One region of the Arthrobacter sp. Y3221087 genome, then DNA from elsewhere that is predicted to be linked to it. Evidence: predicted binding sites of a transcription regulator. Region 1 holds the regulator's gene; the other holds the start of a gene.
The links. Region 1 encodes HspR, which represses chaperone genes until heat shock. Its sites were predicted from a motif close to AAGTTGAGTCNNNNNGACTCAACTT; they were not measured.
Positions count from the first base shown of each region.

Region 1 (4,412 bases):
TCCGCCGCACTCCTGAAAGCAGCCGACGCCGTCGAACGCTCCGCCGAGGAACTCGCCCAGCTGCTCTCCCGCGAGCAGGGCAAACCCCTCAACGGCCCCAACGCCCGCTTCGAAGTCGGCGCTTGCGTTGCCTGGCTCCGCGCCACCGCCGGCCTGCCGCTGGAACCGGAAACGATCGTGGACGACGGCGAGACCCGCGCCGAACTGCACTACAAGCCCATCGGTGTCGTCGCGGCCATCGGCCCCTGGAACTGGCCCATGATGATCGCCATCTGGCAGATCGCCCCTGCCCTGCGCATGGGCAATACCGTGGTGGTCAAGCCCTCCGGCAACACCCCGCTCTCCGTCCTGGCCCTGGTCAAAGTCCTCAACGAGGAACTCCCCGAAGGAATCCTCTCCGTGGTCTCCTGCGGCCGCGAAGTCGGCGCCCGGCTGACCGACCACCCCGCCATCGGCAAGATCATGTTCACCGGCTCCACCGCCGCCGGCCGCGCCATCATCAAATCCTCCGCGGACACCGTCAAGCGCCTCACCCTGGAGCTCGGGGGCAACGACGCCGGCATCGTCCTGCCCGACGCCGACCCCAAGGCCATCGCCGAGGACATCTTCTGGGGCGCGTTCCTCAACACCGGGCAGACCTGCGCCGCGCTCAAGCGCCTCTACGTCCATGACGACATCTACGACGCCGTCTGCGAAGAAATCACCACCGTCGCCAAGGCCATGCCCATGGGCAACGGCCTGGATGAGACCAACGTCCTGGGCCCGCTGCAGAACAAGGCCCAGTACGACGTCGTCGCGAACCTTGTGGAGGCAGCCAAGGCTTCCGGAGCACGCGTCCTCCTGGGCGGCAACCCGGATCCCAACCAGCCCGGCTACTTCTACCCCACCACCCTGGTGGCGGACATCGACAACGACAACCCGCTCGTGGCCGAGGAACAGTTCGGCCCCGCCCTCCCGATCATCCGCTACAGCACCATTGATGAAGCAGTGGAAAAGGCCAACGCCCTCGACGTCGGCCTCGGTGCCTCGGTCTGGTCCTCAGACCTTAATGCTGCCCGCGAGGTGGCCACCCGGATCCAGGCCGGCACCGTGTGGATCAACCGGCATGGCGCGGTGGACCCCCGCATCCCCTTCGGCGGCGCCAAGCAGTCCGGCTACGGCCTCGAATTCGGCGTCGAAGGCCTCAAGCACCTCGGCGTACCCCAGGTCATCAACGGCTAGGAAGCGTTGGAGACGGGAGCCCCGCATCCCTGCTGCTGTGCGGGGCTCCCGGGCTTTTCGGTGCTGCCGCTACCCCATGGCCGGGGCGGTGGAGGTGCGGCCGGCCAACTGCCGCCGGGCCCAGCGGGCCAGCTTCTTGCCCTTGCCCTTCCACCAGTTGTCCTCGTCCTTGTCATGGTGCAGCCGGAAGATGATGGCCACCAGCACGAACATGCCCATGACCACATCCACCCAGGACGCCACCACCAGGGCGATCAGCACGGTGAGGCCGTTGGCGATGATGGACGGGACGGCCAGGGTCCGAAACACGGTGCTGGCGACGTACCGCCGATGCGACCGCGGAACCGACAGGGCGCGCACCATGTCGAAGCACACGCACACCACCACGATGGTCTGCCCGATGGCCAGCAGGACCTGGCCGGGAACCGAGCCGCTGAACGCGGCCACCGACTCCATCCCCGGGCTCACGGCCGGGCCTTAAGCTGAGAACCAGACATCAAAAACCCCCCAAAAACTTAGGAACCACTGCTGATCCAGCGGTGGTTCCATTGAAGTTTCCGGGGGCGGACGGGGCACGAGTAGTGGGTACTCGAATTTCGGCCCGGGCCTGCAGCGGAGTACTTATCTACTGTCCGATGGCGCGCGGCCGCCACAGCACCACGGCCTGCGACCTGGGACGGGGGCGCTGGCCGCGTGCCAGGGTCACCACGTCCCCGGCCGCTCCGGCGGCGAAAATGCGGGAGTCGAACGGCTGCGGCCGGCGGCCCAGTTCCTCAGTCAATTCAGAGACCCGCCGCTGCAGGGCGGCTACCTGGTTTTCGAGCTCCAGGATGCGCTTGATCCCCTCCAGCGAAACGCCTTCCTGGGACAGCCGCTGCACCTCCCGCAGCATGTTGACGTCCCGCTGCGAGTATCGGCGGGACTTCCCCGGCGCGCGGCTGGGCTTGACGATGCCCAGCCGGTCGTACTGCCGCAGGGTCTGCGGGTGCATGTCCGCCAGCTCGGCCGCCACCGAAATCACGAAGATGGGCTGGTCCGCATTGATGTCCACCGAACACCTCCGCTGCTACAGCCGGGCCTTGGCGGCCAGGCCCTCGCGGACGTCCGCACCGGCTGTGGCGTCGGCAAAGGCCTTGACCGCGGCTTCGGCTTCCTTATTCAGGTTCTTCGGTACCGCGACATCGATGGTCACCAGCAGGTCGCCGGTCACCTTCGAGGTCTTCACGCCTTTGCCCTTCACCCGCAGGGTACGGCCCGACGGCGTCCCGGCCGGAACACGGACCCGCACCTTGTCGCCGTCGATGGTGGGCACCTCGATGTCGGCGCCCAGCGCGGCTTCCGGGAAGGTGACGGGGACGTGGATCCGCAGGTTGTCGCCGTCGCGCGTATAAAACGGGTGCGGCTGGACCGAGACGGACACCACCAGGTCGCCGTTGCCGGCGGCGCCGGGCTGGCCCTTGCCGCGCACGCGCACCTTCTGGCCGTCCTTGATACCGGCCGGAACCCGGACGTCGATGACTTCACCGCTGGGTTCGCGCAGGCCAATGGTAGTGCCGCGGATGGAACCGGCGAAGGAAATGCTGGTGGAGGCGGTACGGTCCGCGCCCTTCTGCGGGGTCCGCTGGAAGCCGGTCTGGCCGAAGCCGCCACCAAAGAGGTCGGCAAACTCGGGCGGAATGCCACCGGCGGAGGGGTTGAACCCGCCCGCATGCCGTCCCGTGTTGCCGGTGAAGAGGCCGCCGAACAGGTCCTCAAACCCGCCGTTGCCCGCGCCGGCGCTGCCGGGAGCAAACCGGGCACCGCCACCCATGGCACGGATGGCGTCATACTGCTGGCGTTCCTCGGGATCGGAAAGCACCGAGTACGCCTCGGAGATGTCCTTGAACTTCTTCTCGGAAGCGGTGTTCCCCGAGTTGGTATCAGGGTGGTGCTCTCGGGCCAGCTTCCGGTAAGCCTTCTTGATATCGGCGTCGGAAGCGTCCTTGGCAACACCAAGGATCTTATAAAAGTCCTTGTCCACCCAATCCTGGCTAGCCAATGGCGTTTCCTTTCAAAAGTTATGGGTCGGTGGTTGAGCCTGTCGAAACCAGGTTCCGGCAAGCTCAACCACCGAAGGTAATGCTACGCAGGGACCGCTACGATGACCTGGGCTGCGCGGAGGACGCGTTCTCCTGACTTGTAGCCGGAGCGGAGCACCTGGCTGACGGTGTCAACCTCGATGTCCTCGCCGGGCTGCTGGATCAGGGCCTCGTGGATCGTGGGATCAAACTCCACGCCGGTCTCGTCGATGCGCGTCAGGCCGTAGGTCTTCAGCGCGTTTTCCAGCTTGGTGGCGATCGCGGCGAAGGGCCCGTCGGTCAGGTCGCCGTGCTGCCGCGCGGCGTCGACGTCGTCCAGGACCGGAAGCAGGGAGTTCAGGACGCCGATGACGGCCATTTCCCCTGCCACGGCGCGGTCGCGTTCCACGCGCTTGCGGTAGTTGACGTACTCGGCCTGCAGGCGGAGGAGGTCGTTCTTCAGTTCGACCGCCTCGGCGTTGCCGGCTGAGCCTGCCGAAACCCCCTGGGCCACGGATTCCTCGGCGGGCACCTCAATGCCGTTGAGGATTTCCTCGGCCTGGGCAAGTGCGTCGCCGTCGGAATCCTGGGCGCCGGCTTCGGGGGCGGACTGGCTGCCCTCGGGGTGCCGTGCCTGGCCGGTCACCGGGTCAACCTTGCGGTTGTCCCGGATGACCGGTTCGGAGGCGCCGCCCTGCTGGCCCGCGGATGAGTTGTGCTCTTCCTCGTTACCGTGGTGCGGCATGGTTTACTTCTTCGCTTCGTCTTCGTCGATGATCTCGGCGTCGACGATGTCCTCGTCGGCCTTGGACCCTTCCGGACCTGCTGCTCCTTCAGCACCTGCGGCACCGGTGGCGCCGTCGGGTGAACCGGCCTGGGAGTAGATGGCCTCGCCGAGCTTGGTCTGGGAAGCCTGCAGCTTCTCGAACGCAGCCTTCACAGCGGCATCGTCGGTGCCTTCGAGGGCCTTCTTGAGGTCGTCGACGTCGGTCTGGACCTCGGTCTTGACCTCTTCCGGCAGCTTGTCCGCGTTGTCGGCGATGAGCTTGTCCACGGAGTAGGCGAGCTGCTCGGCCGTGTTGCGGGTGTCGGTGGCCTCGCGGCGGGCCTTGTCCTCGGCTGCGTGCTCCTCGG
Region 1 covers NZ_JBNHFE010000009.1:11,332-15,743, forward strand. Annotated here, with positions in the region: gene AC5RUO_RS18220 (aldehyde dehydrogenase family protein) at 1-1,221, shown strand, start outside; gene AC5RUO_RS18225 (hypothetical protein) at 1,291-1,677, opposite strand; gene AC5RUO_RS18230 (heat shock protein transcriptional repressor HspR) at 1,847-2,272, opposite strand; gene AC5RUO_RS18235 (DnaJ C-terminal domain-containing protein) at 2,288-3,259, opposite strand; gene AC5RUO_RS18240 (nucleotide exchange factor GrpE) at 3,343-4,023, opposite strand; gene dnaK (molecular chaperone DnaK) at 4,027-4,412, opposite strand, start outside.

Region 2 (4,412 bases), on a different contig from region 1:
GTCGTCTTCCGCCGTGTCACGCTGCCGCTGATGCTGCCGGGCCTGGCATCCGGCGCGGTATTGTCCTTCGCCCGCAGCCTGGGCGAGTTCGGGGCCACCCTCACCTTCGCCGGCAGCCTGCAGGGGGTCACCCGGACCTTGCCGCTGGAAATCTACCTGCAGCGGGAGACGGACCCGGACGCCGCCGTCGCGCTGTCCCTGGTCCTCGTAGCCGTAGCTGTGGCCGTGGTGGCACTCGCCTACCGCCGTCCCCGCGGTGGTGCCCGGCAGGCCCCGGATGAACGGACGACGGCGGACGCCCCGGCAGGAGGGGCCCTTCCGTGACGTTCTCCTTCCACGCAGCCGTGGCTGAGCGGGGCTTCGACGTCGCCTTGGACCTGGCGCCGGGCGAAACGCTGGCGGTGATGGGCCCGAACGGGGCCGGCAAGTCCACCCTGCTGTCCAGCATCGCCGGCCTGCTCAAGCCGGACACCGGTCGCGCGCACCTCGACGGCCGCGCACTCTTCCACCTGGACGGCACCGCGCACCGGTGGACCCCGCCGCACAGCCGGGGCGCCGCCCTGCTCGCGCAGGAAGCCCTGCTGTTTCCGCACCTCACTGCCCTCGAGAACGTGGCGTTCGGGCCGAGGAGTGCGGGGGCGGCCCGGCGGGCGGCGGAGGGCGAGGCCAGGCGGTGGCTGGCGGAAGTGGAGGCAGCGGACCTGGCGGGGCGGCGTCCGGCCGAGCTCTCCGGCGGGCAGGCGCAGCGGGTTGCCGTGGCACGCGCTCTCGCCGCCGAACCCGCCCTCCTCCTGCTGGACGAACCGCTGGCCGCGCTGGACATCCACTCCGCCCCGATGCTGCGCCGCATGCTGAAACGGGTCCTCGCCGGCCGGCAGGCCATCATCGTCACGCACGATGTCCTGGACGCGATGATGCTCGCGGACCGGGTGGCCATCCTGGAAGCCGGCCGCATCGTGGAGGAAGGCCCCACCCGGCAGGTGCTCGAACGGCCCAGGAGCTCCTTCGCGGCCGGCCTGGCCGGGCTGAACTTCGTGCCGGGAACGCTGACGGGCAATGGGGTCAGGACCAGCCAGGGCCGGGAGGTTTACGGGCACCTGGAGGATGCCGGCCAGATGCGGGGGACCGGCCGGCCCGGCGTGGCTGTGTTTCCGCCGTCGGCCGTGTCGGTGTTCGTGACGGATGCGCACGGCAGCCCCCGCAACTCCTTTGCCGTCGCCATCACTGACCTGGAGCCCCATGGCGACCAGGTCAGGGTCCGGGCCGGTGGAATGGCGGCGGACATCACGCCCGCTGCCTCGGCGGACCTGGGGCTGGTTCCCGGCATGACGGTGCACTTCGTGGTCAAGGCAGCCGAGGTGTCCGTCTACGAGGCCTGAGTTTTTGTCCAGATATGGCGACTTCCAATGGCTCAAAGCCGCCGTATCTGGACAAAAACTCTGTGAGTCGAGAGAGGGAGCCGGGCCGGGCTACATGCCCGGCAGGTCCAGGGACTCGTACACTTGGATGCTGGCCCCCGGCATCATGAGGTGCGGGTGGCCGTCCAGCAGTGCCTCAGCGCCGGCGAGGTCCTCGGCCTGCAGGATGCCGTAGCCCGCCACCCCAGTGGTGGCTTCAGCGGACCCTGTGGCGGTGATTTCCTTGCCGGTGCCGAGCGGATTGCCCATGTCCACGATGCCGTCGCCCGCGCGCCCGGCCCACTCCATCCAGGCCTTCATGCCTTCCTGTGCAGCTTCGGGCGTGCTCTCGGCCATCTGGGCCTGGGCCGACTGCGGGGCGATATAGAGAACAACAAACTTCTTCATGTCCTGTCCCGTCTCGAGTGCGCCGGCGGAACCGTCCTCCCCGGTCACACGCCCGATCCTAGGGGCACCATGCTTCCCAAGGGAACTGCGGAACCGAATTGCGCTGCGGGAAAACTGGTGGCCGCAACAGGAAATAAACTGTCCCAAAGCAAAGTTGAGCGTAGTACACTCAACTTGAAAACCGCCCCTGAAAGGAGCTCTCTTTGGACGTCAAATTCACTACCAAGAGCCAGGAGGCTCTTTCGGCTGCGGCCATGAACGCCTCCACGGCAGGCAACCCGCAGGTGGAGCCCGCGCACCTGCTCAAGGCGCTAATGGACCAGCGCGAAGGTGTTGCCGTTGCGTTGCTGCGCGCCACCGGTGCTGACCCGGACGCGGTCAGCGTCCAGGCCAGCAGCGCCATCAAGGCGCTGCCCGCCACCTCCGGCGGTTCCAGCCAGCAGGCGCAGCTCTCCCGCCCTGCCCTGCAGGCCATCCAGAACGCCAAGGAGGAAGCCGACCGGCTGGGCGACACGTTCGTCTCCACCGAGGTCCTCCTCCTGGGCCTTGCGGGCGGAAACGACGCAGCAGCCCGGGTGCTGCGCGACGCCGGTGCCTCCCGTGAGGCGCTGCTCGCCGCCCTGCCGGGTGTCCGCGGCGACCGCAAGGTGGACAGCCCGGACCCGGAAAACACCTTCCAGGCACTTGAGAAGTACGGCGCGGACCTCACGGCCATGGCCCGTGCCGGCAAGCTGGACCCGGTGATCGGCCGCGACTCCGAAATCCGGCGCGTGGTCCAGGTCCTGAGCCGCCGGACCAAGAACAACCCGGTGCTGATCGGTGAACCAGGGGTGGGCAAGACCGCCGTCGTGGAGGGGCTGGCGCAGCGGATGGTGGCGGGCGACGTCCCGGAAAGCCTGCGCGGCAAGACGCTGATCTCGCTGGACCTTGGCTCCATGGTTGCCGGTGCGAAATACCGCGGCGAATTCGAAGAGCGGCTGAAGGCGGTCCTCGAGGAGATCAAGGGCTCCGAGGGCCAGATCGTCACCTTCATCGACGAGATCCACACCGTGGTGGGGGCCGGTGCCACCGGTGATTCCTCCATGGACGCAGGCAACATGCTCAAGCCCATGCTGGCCCGCGGCGAGCTGCGGCTGATCGGTGCCACCACCTTGGATGAGTACCGCGAGAACATCGAGAAGGATGCCGCGCTCGAACGCCGGTTCCAGCAGGTCTATGTTGGCGAGCCCAGCGTGGAGGACACCATCGGTATCCTCCGCGGCCTGAAGGAGCGCTACGAGGCGCACCACAAGGTCTCCATCGCGGACTCCGCCCTCGTGGCCGCAGCCACGCTGTCCAACCGCTACATCTCGGGACGGCAGCTGCCGGACAAGGCCATTGACCTGGTGGACGAGGCCGCGTCCCGGCTGCGCATGGAAATTGACTCCGCCCCGGAGGAGATCGACCAGCTCCGGCGCCAGGTTGACCGGCTCACCATGGAGGAGCTCGCCCTGGAAGGTGAAACCGATGCTGCCTCCGTGGAACGCCTTGCGGCGCTCCGTGCGGACAAGGCGGACAGGGAAGAGGAGCTCGCCGCCCTGAACGCCCGCTGGGAAGCGGAAAAGGCAGGACTTAACCGGGTGGGTGACCTTAAGGCGAAGCTGGACGAACTGCGCAGTGCGGCTGACAAGGCCTACCGGGAAGGTGACCTGGAGACGACGTCGCGCATTCAGTACGGCGAAATCCCAGCCTTGGAGCGCGAGCTGAACGCCGCCGCGGAAGCCGAAGCTGCCGTCACGGACAAGTCCGCACAGATGGTGGCCGAGGAAGTGACGGCCGAGGACATCGCCGAGGTGATTTCCGCCTGGACCGGCATCCCGGCCGGCCGCATGCTGCAGGGTGAAAGCCAGAAGCTGCTCCACATGGAGGAGGAACTCGGCAAGCGGCTCATCGGCCAGACGAAGGCCGTTACCGCAGTCTCGGACGCCGTCCGGCGCGCACGGGCAGGGATCAGCGACCCCAACCGCCCCACCGGCTCGTTCCTCTTCCTCGGTCCCACCGGCGTGGGCAAGACCGAGCTGGCCAAGGCCCTTGCGGGCTTCCTGTTCGACGACGAACGCGCCATGGTGCGCATCGACATGTCCGAGTACGGCGAGAAGCACTCCGTGGCACGGCTTGTGGGTGCACCTCCGGGCTACGTTGGCTACGAGGAGGGTGGCCAGCTGACCGAGGCAGTTCGCCGCCGGCCGTACTCGGTGGTGCTGCTGGACGAGGTGGAGAAGGCCCACCCCGAAGTCTTCGACATCCTCCTGCAGGTGCTCGACGACGGCCGGCTCACCGACGGGCAGGGCCGCACGGTGGACTTCCGCAACGTCATCCTGGTGCTGACCTCCAACCTGGGCAGCCAGTTCCTCGTGGACCAGTCGCTGGACACAGAAGCCAAGCGGAACGCCGTCATGGCCACGGTCAATGCATCCTTCAAGCCGGAGTTCCTGAACCGGCTGGACGAGGTGGTGCTGTTCGACGCGCTCAGCGTGGAGGAACTCTCGCAGATCGTGGACCTGCACGTTGCCGAACTGGGGCGCCGCCTGCACGAACGCAGGCTGACCCTGGACGTCACCGACGCCG
Region 2 covers NZ_JBNHFE010000001.1:168,408-172,819, forward strand. Annotated here, with positions in the region: gene AC5RUO_RS00750 (ABC transporter permease) at 1-324, shown strand, start outside; gene AC5RUO_RS00755 (sulfate/molybdate ABC transporter ATP-binding protein) at 321-1,379, shown strand; gene AC5RUO_RS00760 (YciI family protein) at 1,470-1,853, opposite strand; gene clpB (ATP-dependent chaperone ClpB) at 2,009-4,412, shown strand, end outside.
Region 2: the regulator HspR is predicted to act here: its motif matches at 1,957-1,981, upstream of clpB (ATP-dependent chaperone ClpB).